2 regions of the Paraburkholderia sp. JHI2823 genome follow, and region 1 is predicted to be linked to the other one. Evidence: predicted binding sites of a transcription regulator. Region 1 holds the regulator's gene; the other holds the start of a gene.
The links. The regulator FNR, encoded in region 1, switches genes on or off when oxygen is low (the NO sensors DNR and NnrR bind a similar motif). The targets are predictions, from matches to a motif close to TTGATNNNNATCAA.
Positions count from the first base shown of each region.

Region 1 (4,637 bases):
GACCGGACGCTCTACGCTCCGCTCGATTCGAAGTGTGCCGGCCCGCAAGGCTGGAACGTCGTGTTCGACGAAACGACCGGCATCGACGCGCAGAACGGCGGCGCGCTGGTCCACCTCGACGGCGGCGGCGCATTCAATCCGCAAGCCATTCCGTATGCGAAGATCAACGGCGTCTGCACGCCCGTGTACCCGCACAATTACATCAAGACCAACACGGTCTTCGAAGTGATCAAGCAGAATCTGCACGGCTCGCACACGGCGTGGGCCGACAAGCACGCGTGGGGCTATGACTGGGTCAACGGGCCGTCCGGCAAGGGCGTGGACGATCTCGCGCGCACCGAGATCAACTCGATCGATCCGAAGACCAACTCGGACTATACGGACGTCTACACGCATACCGAGGTCTTCGACAACCTCCACGTGCAGGCGCTGATCAACCAGATCGACGGCCTCGATTCGACGGGCAAGACGAGCGCGCCCGTGCCCACGTTGTTCGGCACGAACTTCCAGACGCTCAGCGTCGCGCAGAAGGCGACGGTCGCGAAGCAAGGCGGGTACCTCGACGCCGACTTCACGCCAGGCCCGCAGGTCGCTGCGGCGATCACGTACCTCGACAACTCGCTCGGGCGCGTGGTCACGGAGTTGAAGCAGCGCAATCTTTATGCCTCGACGCTCATCATCGTGACGGCCAAGCACGGCCAGTCGCCGACCGATCATACGAAGCTGGTGAAGAACGGCGATACGCTGACGGCGCTGCTGGAGGCTAACAATTATCTGGATCCGAACGGCAACTTCGGTCAGAACAATACGAAGACGGGCAGCCTGAACGACGGCACGGGCCTTTCTGGCACCGGCATGGTGCAGACCGACGACGTCGGCCTGATCTGGCTGCGCGACCAGAGCCAGAAAGATGCGGTCGTGAAGACGCTGAAGGCCAACCTGGGCTGCAACGCGCCGGGCATCTGCGCGGACGGCCCGCAAGCGTACATCCTCACCGGCGACCGTCTCGCGGACTGGTTCGGCAATCCTTCGAACGGCCGCACGCCCGATATCGTCGTGCAGCCGAACCCGGGTGTGATCTATACGTCGAGCAAGAAGAAGGATGAAGAGCACGGCGGCAACGCGCCCGACGACAGCCATCTGGGTCTCGTCGTGTCGTTCCCGGGCCTCAAGCACGCCGGCCGCACCGACGACCACTACGTGTTCACGACCCAGGTCGCGCCGACGATCCTGAGCGCGCTCGACCTCGATCCGCGTCTGCTGCACGCGGTGCAGGTCGAAGGCACGCATCGTCTGCCGGGTCTTGGCCTCGACGACGACAAGTAAATCGTTAGCAATCGGCAGCGGCAGTCATCGGGCGTTCGATGGCTGTCGCGCCGCCGGTCCCGCTCAGACCGTCTGCAGCCCTTCGATATCGCAGATGCGAATCAGCTTGCCCTGCGCATCGATCAACCCGCGCTTCTGGAAGCGCGACAGAATCCGGCTGACCGTTTCGAGCGTGATGCCGAGATAGCTGCCCATGTCTTCGCGCGACATGCGCAGGCGGAACTCCGCCTGCGAATAGCCGCGCTGCCAGTTGCGCGACGAGACGTCGAGCAGGAACGCGGCCACGCGCTCTTCGGCGCTGAGCGAGCCCAACACCATCATCTGCGAAGCTTCCTGATTGAACTGGTCGCCCATGAGCCGATGCAGCCGGTCCTGCATCGTGCCGCTTTCGCGGCAAAGCGTCTTGAGCGCGGCGTAGGGCAGCGTGCAGATCGAACTGTCTTCGAGCGCGACCGCGCTGAACGCATGGACGTCGTTGGCAATGCCGTCGAGCCCCAGCGCATCGCCCGCGAGACGCAGTCCCGTGATCTGCTCGCGGCCGTCACGGTTGACGATGAACGTCTTGAGCGAGCCGGAGCGCACGGCGTAGAGATTGTCGAAGCGGTCGCCCGAGCGGTAGAGCGCTTCCCCGCGGCGCACCTTGCGCGCGCCGCAGATCAGGGCCTCGAGCTTGGGAAGCTCTTCCGCCGGCAAGCCTTGCGGCATGCAAAGATGGCGCATTGAGCACCCCGAGCAGCGCGCACTGGGCTGCGTAGCCCCGAGAGGAGCACGACTGCTTTGGCGCACGACGATAGCGGATCCTGCGACGGGTGACAGCATCGGACGACTCCTTCGTTAGCTTATTTTGAAGATTTCGACGCATTGTCACACCATGCGCGTGCGTCAATGTGGTGGCAAAATGCCGCGCACCTGAACCGCGAGCGCTTGCGCCTTGTCACGTAACGGTTTCGCCGGCTATCTCGCCCGCTTGCGCAAACGCAAGCGACGCAAAAACAACACCGCCGATGCACGACCCGCGCGCGCGCTGAAGGTCACTCGGCGCATTGTTCGGCACGGTCCGGTCCGACTGCGGATTTTCCCGAACGAGTTGACTTCGCCGGTATCGCCGGCGCTGCTCCATCCGCAATTTCTTCCGCTGTTGCCGGCCGTCCACATCCGTTGACCGGTCATTTCGACTGTCATGTTAAGCGACGAAAGGCGTGAACGTTGCATTTGGCACCCCCTCGCATTCTGCAGACCATCCGTCAGCTGGTGGACTTCGCATCGATCGCGCCGCACGCACTCATATTCGGCTGGCAGGAAGCAAATCAGGTACTAGAATGCATGGATGCAGGTGAAGCGAAGGCGGTCTGTTCGATCGAAACATTCAGCGGTCGATGTTTCGAGTTCGTCATTGGAGGGTTCCTCATGACGTGCCTGAACGAAAAGATTGTCGGTGCAGCCTTTCTTATGCTGAGCGGTTACGCTTACGCTCAGAGCACCTTCATGAGCGCTCCCGAAACCATGACGCTCGCCAATATCGCGCCGATGCCCATGGAGGTCGTTCCTTCACTGCCAGAACCTCAGGTGTATCTGCACCGTTACGAACTGGAATATCAACAGAATCAGGAAAAGCCGTTTTACGCGCAATTGGAGAATTTTTATAGCGCGCCAATCGCACACGACAAATACCATTACGAGTTCACGAAGTCCGCACACGGCAGCGGGTATGGTGAGCCGCAGGCCGCGCTGCCGTCTTCCGGCTATCTGCACATCGGCCCTTCCACAGCGCCGCAAATTTCGATTCTTCAGGTGCCCGACAGCACGTTGAACATCGGCGCGCAGCCTCAACGCAGGCTCTCGCTCACCATGGACCAATGGGTGTTTTCCGCCACTGCGCGAGTCGCCATTCTTCATTCGCACAGCACTGGCGCGACAGTCACCGTTCGGCGCAGTTTCTAATCGAGCGCGCGAGTTCCGGGCACACATTCGGCCGCGCCTTCAAAGCATTGGCAAGTTCGGAGATCCCGCAGATAAGAATTCGGACTTGGCGTGAGCCGGTATTTCGCACCTGCTTACGTGGTTCGCTCTTCTGCGGCCATTCGGGAACGGGCCATGCTACAGCCATCCCGACCGAACCCAGCCCTGCCCGATGAATCCGCACCATACGCACGATAGGCCCGATACGACCACTACGTCCGATAAGCCCGTCATCATCGAAACCACGCTGCCCGCGCGCCTCGACCGCCTGCCGTGGGGGCGCTTTCATGTGCTCATCGTCGCGGCGTTGGGCGTCACGTGGCTCCTCGACGGCCTCGAAGTCACGCTGGCCGGTGCGGTGGCGAGCGCGTTGAAAACGAGCCCGGTTCTGCATCTGGACAATGCGCAGGTGGGCCTCGTGGGCAGCGCCTATATCGCGGGCGCGGTGTGCGGCGCACTCGGCTTTGGCTGGCTCACGGACCGGCTCGGCCGCCGCAAGCTCTTCTTCATCACGCTGGCCGTCTATCTGCTCGCCACCGCGGCCACGGCGTTCTCCTGGAGCTTCGCGAGTTTCCTGGTCTTTCGTCTGATCACCGGCGCTGGCATAGGCGGCGAGTACGCGGCCATCAATTCGACGATCCAGGAGTTCACGCCCGCTCGCGTGCGCGGCTGGACCGACCTCTGCATCAACGGCACGTTCTGGGTCGGCGCGGGCGTTGGGGCGGCGGGCTCGCTCGTGCTGCTCGACCCGCATCTGCTGCCCGCCGACTGGGGCTGGCGCGTGTGCTTTTTCATCGGCGCGGTGCTCGCGCTCATCATCCTGCCGATGCGCCGCTGGATTCCGGAAAGCCCGCGCTGGCTCCTCACGCACGGCGGGCACGGCGAAGCCGGACGCGTCGTGCAGGACATCGAGGCGCGCTTTCGCGCTGCCGGCCATACACTCGACGAGCCGTCCGGCGCCCCGCTGCGCCTGCACGCGCGCAGCCATACGCCGCTGAGCGCCGTGTTTCACGCCCTCTTCGTGCGGCACCGGCGGCGCGCGCTGGTCGGCCTTTCGCTGATGACGGCGCAGGCCTTCTTCTACAACGCGATCTTCTTTACCTATGCGCTCGTGCTCACGGAGTTCTATGGGGTGCCGGGCAGCGAAGTCGGCCTCTACCTGCTGCCGTTCGCGCTCGGCAACTTTCTCGGGCCGATCATGCTGGGACGCCTCTTCGACGTGATCGGCCGGCGCACGATGATCGCCGCGACCTACGCGCTCTCGGGCATGCTGCTCACGGCGAGCGGCTGGCTGTTCGCGCAGGGCATCCTCACGGTGAGGATGCAAACCGGCGCGTGGATGGTGATTTTCT
Region 1 is NZ_JAYMRY010000007.1:105,874-110,510, forward strand. Features, by position in the region: gene VSR34_RS10745 (alkaline phosphatase family protein) at 1-1,326, shown strand, start outside; gene fnr (fumarate/nitrate reduction transcriptional regulator Fnr) at 1,390-2,145, opposite strand; gene VSR34_RS10755 (hypothetical protein) at 2,533-3,267, shown strand; gene VSR34_RS10760 (MFS transporter) at 3,458-4,637, shown strand, end outside.

Region 2 (4,637 bases), on a different contig from region 1:
CACGGGCTATGAGCCGGTCCGCAGGCCAAAGCAGCACCGTCCGAGGGAGACGCGGGAAAAACTACCCCGGAAATTGATTCGGAATGCTATCAAACATGCATAGGGTGCCGGGCGGCGAACGCGTGGCGAAACGTCTGCGCAATGGCGCAAGCCGCCGCGGCGTTGGCACACTCAATGCTTATGATGCATGCCGCGCGGCCGATGCGCGTCGAGCCAACGGGTCAGGCGCGCTTCGAGCGTGCCCCTGCTGCGTCGCGACACGGCCCACATGACCGCGCACACCAGCAGCATGACGCCGGGTCCGAGCAGATAAGCAACGACAGTTTCCCTCATGGCAGTCTCCTCAACGCGACGCCACAGAACAGATGTTTTTTCATTTTAGGCGATAGCGTCGCCCACGGTAAACGCCGACGAAAACACGCGGCGGCTGCCCATTCCCAGGGTTTTCATGTATGCGATATCGGCAGCGCACAGCCGGTGCATTACCTCAGACGTAATCGTCTGATGCACGTCTTTGTCTAGAATCGACGTCATGGACACGCTCGCTTCCCCTGTTACTGCGGTGCCGATCGGCACCGGGCGCCGCAGCGTCGGCGAGATGCTGCGCGACTGGCGCATGCGCCGGCGCATGAGTCAGTTGCTGCTCGCGACAGAGGCCGAGATTTCGACGCGCCATCTGAGCTTCGTCGAGTCGGGCCGCGCGCTGCCGAGCCGCGAGATGGTCATGCATCTCGCGGAGCAGCTCGATGTGCCGCTACGCGAACGCAATGCACTGCTCGTGGCTGCCGGATACGCGCCGCTCTATCGCGAGCGCGCCCTCGACGACCCACAGCTCGCCGCCGCGCGCGAGGCGGTCGATCTCGTGTTGCGCGGGCACGAACCCTATCCCGCCGTGGCGGTGGACCGCCACTGGAATATCGTCGCCGCGAACGGTGCGCTCGCGCCGCTCATCGGCGACGCTTCGCCCGCCTTGCTCTCCGCGCCCATCAACGCGCTGCGGCTTTCGCTGCATCCCGAGGGCATCGCGCCGCGCATCGTCAACTGGCACGCATGGCGCGCGCATCTGCTCACGCGCCTGCAACGCCAGATCGAGGCGAGCGGCGATCCCGTGCTCGCCGCACTCCACGAAGAACTCGCAGCGTATCCCACGCCGGCCGGCGTGGCGAACGCGAGTGCCGAGCCGATCGCACATCACATCGCCGTGCCGCTGCGCGTGCGCACCGCGCTTGGCGAGCTGGCGTTCTACAGCACGACGACCGTGTTCGGCACGCCGGTCGACATCACGCTTTCCGAGCTGGCGATCGAAGCGTTCTTTCCCGCCGATCCGCAAACGTCTAAGGCGTTGCGCCAGAACGCGGCGTGACGAGCGGGCCTTCAGGCACACGGCGCGTTTGGATTTTGTCGGGCTTGTGCGAAACGAACTAAAAAAAAATTGAAGACCGTGCGCATGCGACAAGCATTTCGTTCCGCCACTCAGCAAGCCACTTGCGCACCGTGGCAATCGACCTATTGACGCAAGAAGGCGTGTTCCTGGCACGTCAATACGTTTATTTCGGTGTACGAATTTATGTGACCTTAAGTGAATGCGCTTCGCGTCGCGCCGCTCAGGCAGCCGCCGCTGTCGCCTGCTCCGCCTCGGGCGCGGTGACGACCAGCACGCTGCACGACACGCGGTCGAGCAACCGGCGATCGTCGCGACCTTCCCACCACCGCTTGAGCGGCCCCCGCCGATGGTGGCCCAGCACGATGAGATCGGGATGCAGTTCCTCGCAATAGCTCGCAATCACGTCGATCGGCCTTCCTACGACGAAATGCCCTGTCGCCGCGAGCCCCTTTTCCTGCAGACAGGCCACCCCGTCACGCAAGATTTCGCGCGCCGCCTCCTCGGCGGCTTCGAATGGGACGGCCGACGCGATGTCCGTGCCCCATTGCAGCGGCGCCTGATCCAGCACCGCCAGCAAATGCGTCTGCGCGCGGCACTCGCGGGCGAGGTCGGCGCCCTCGCGCAGCGCCCGGCGCCCTTCGCGCGTTGCGTCATAGCACAGCAGAATCCTGTTGAACGCGGTCATGATCTGTCTCCCCCCGAATTTCCGGTACTGCCGGTGGTGAGATTCCGAACACGCGCGGGCCGCGCCGTATCCGGGACGTTGCCTTCATTATGGCCTTTACGTCACGTCTTGATATAAATAAGGCAGAAACGGCGCCTCTGCACGCACCCGAGTCGCTCGGGGCAAGATCGGCGTCACTTCAGCCTGTGCCGAATCGGGCCGCCGCCGGAGCCGCCACAAACGAACGCCGATGCTGCCTGCAAATCACAACAGCCAAACGTTCCACACGCGCATAGTGGACCTGATATGCACCGAGCATCCGTCTCCCCATCCAACGCGGCCTGCACGGCCCGAACTCGTAACATCTCAGTTACACAATTCACTGGTATAAGGGCGCCCAGCCTGAAACATTCGTTACATTTGTATCGTCATACCGTTTAATCGCAGGCCTCGCATTTTTTACCTGTCAGCAAGATTCCTTTCGAAACCTTTATCCAGGCTTACGACGTTTTTCATGTTCGCTTTATGTGTTTCGCATTCCCTGCGGCTTTGCTGGAAAACCCTTATAGGCAAGGCCCTGCGGCTATTCCGTCGGGGAAACTCAATGCGCGACGCATTGTCGCAAGGCCCCTCGCGAATAGCAGAAAAAATTACCGAAAATAAATTACAACAGTCGGATTATTTTTGATCCGAGGGATTGATTTCTGAGATTAGCCCTCATACAATTCCCTCAAGGTTGTTACGAGATGTAACAACCTGTATCAAAGAGTCGTGTCGAGCCACAGAGCGAAGATCGACCACAAGACCAGAAAAGATACAACGGCGAAAAAAGCCGGGGGGTTAAATTCGGGGCTTCGGAAACTACAGAAATGGACCGCAGCAGCGAGACGCTGGAATCTATCCGCGAAATTAATTTGTCGTATCTGATGCTCGCGCAGCGCATGCTGCGCGAGGACAAGCCGGTCGGCATGTTCCGACTGGGACTGTCGTCGGAACTGGCCGATTTGCTTGGCGGTCTGTCGCTCGCGCAGATCGTCAGGCTGGCCTCTTCCGACCAGCTTCTCTGTTTCTTCCGCTTCGACGATCATGCGATGTTGTCCGCGCTCACGCAGACCAGCAAGCATGCCGACGTGGCGGCTACCCATGCGGCCATCCTGCTTGCGGGACAGCCGGCCGGCCAATTCGCCTGAGGGTGACGTCCATGACCACGCGACGCAGCCTCACCGAAGACGCCCAGGAAGTGTTTCGTGCGATCGCGCTGATCGAACTGGGTGCGCGCATGCAGGTGCTCGAAAGCGAACTCTCGCTCTCGCGCGACCGCATGATCCGCCTGTATCGCGAGATCCGCGGCGTGTCGCCGCCCAAAGGTATGCTGCCGTTCTCGGCGGACTGGTACATGACGTGGCTGGCCAACATCCACGCCTCGCTGTTCTATAACACCTACCTGTTCCTCAAGAACGAAGCGCGTTGCTCGCATCTCGACGCGCTCACCAAGGGGTTCCGGCTGTATCTGGAACACTGCCGCCACAGCGGGGCCGAGCCGGTGCTCGACCTCACGCGTGCGTGGACCCTGGTGCGGTTTTTCGATGCCGATATTCTGCAGATGACGCCTTGCTGCCGTTGCGGCGGTAAATTCGTCGCGCATCGCCACGACCTTCAGCACAACGTCGTGTGTGGCGCGTGCCAGCCCCCATCGCGGGCCGGCAAGACGAAGAAGGCGGCTGCAGCGCGACGGGGCGCCGAGCAGACCGAGAGCGACCTTCCGGCAGAAGTCATGTCGGATGGCATTGCCGAGGCTGCATAAGCGTAGGAGAACAGATCCGGGTCAACCGGACGTGAGACCAAGACGCGAAACCGTCCGGTGCCTGCGCGCATCGGACGGCGAAGCGCTTTCTTTTTCCCCGCAGCGCCCTTCCCCCTCTTTCAATTCCCGCTGAAGGTCTGCCAAACGAGCCACAGGTTCGCCGCCGAAATCGCGACGAACAGGAACCACGCGATCAGGCGCGTGTGTAGCCGGTTCACGAACTCGCCCATCAGCGCACGGTCGTTCGTCATGCGGATGAGCGGCCAGAGCGCGAACGGCAGCTGCAGACTCAGCACCACCTGGCTCGCCACCAGTAGTTTGCTCACCGCGCCGTTGCCAAGCAGCGCCACGCCCGCAAAGGCGGGGATCAGCGCGAGCACGCGCGTGATCAGCCTGCGCTGGTAGCACGGAATCTTCATCTGCAGGAAGCCTTCCATGATGACCTGGCCAGCCACGGTGCCCGTGAACGTCGAGCTTTGACCGGAAGCGAGCAGCGTGATCGCGAACAGCACCGCCGCCGCGCCCGTGCCGACGATCGGCGCAAGCAGCCTGTAGGCCTCTTCGATATCGGTGACCTCGGTGTGTCCGTTGGCATGGAACGCCGCCGCGGCCAGGATCAGGATCGCCGCGTTGATGAGCAACGCGAGCAAGAGCGAGACGATCGTGTCGAGACGCGACAGGCCGATGGCTTGCGCGAGACTCTTGCGGTCGCGCTTGACGGCGCGCGTCTGCACGATCGACGAATGCAGATAGAGGTTGTGCGGCATGACGGTCGCGCCGAGAAT
Region 2 is NZ_JAYMRY010000016.1:146,316-150,952, reverse strand. Features, by position in the region: gene VSR34_RS19195 (hypothetical protein) at 172-333, opposite strand; gene VSR34_RS19190 (hypothetical protein) at 379-534, opposite strand; gene VSR34_RS19185 (helix-turn-helix transcriptional regulator) at 533-1,363, shown strand; gene VSR34_RS19180 (universal stress protein) at 1,605-2,069, opposite strand; gene flhD (flagellar transcriptional regulator FlhD) at 2,918-3,238, shown strand; gene flhC (flagellar transcriptional regulator FlhC) at 3,250-3,852, shown strand; gene VSR34_RS19165 (Nramp family divalent metal transporter) at 3,972-4,637, opposite strand, start outside.
Region 2: a site for FNR is predicted at 2,178-2,191, ahead of VSR34_RS19180 (universal stress protein). Genes of this name have one in related genera too.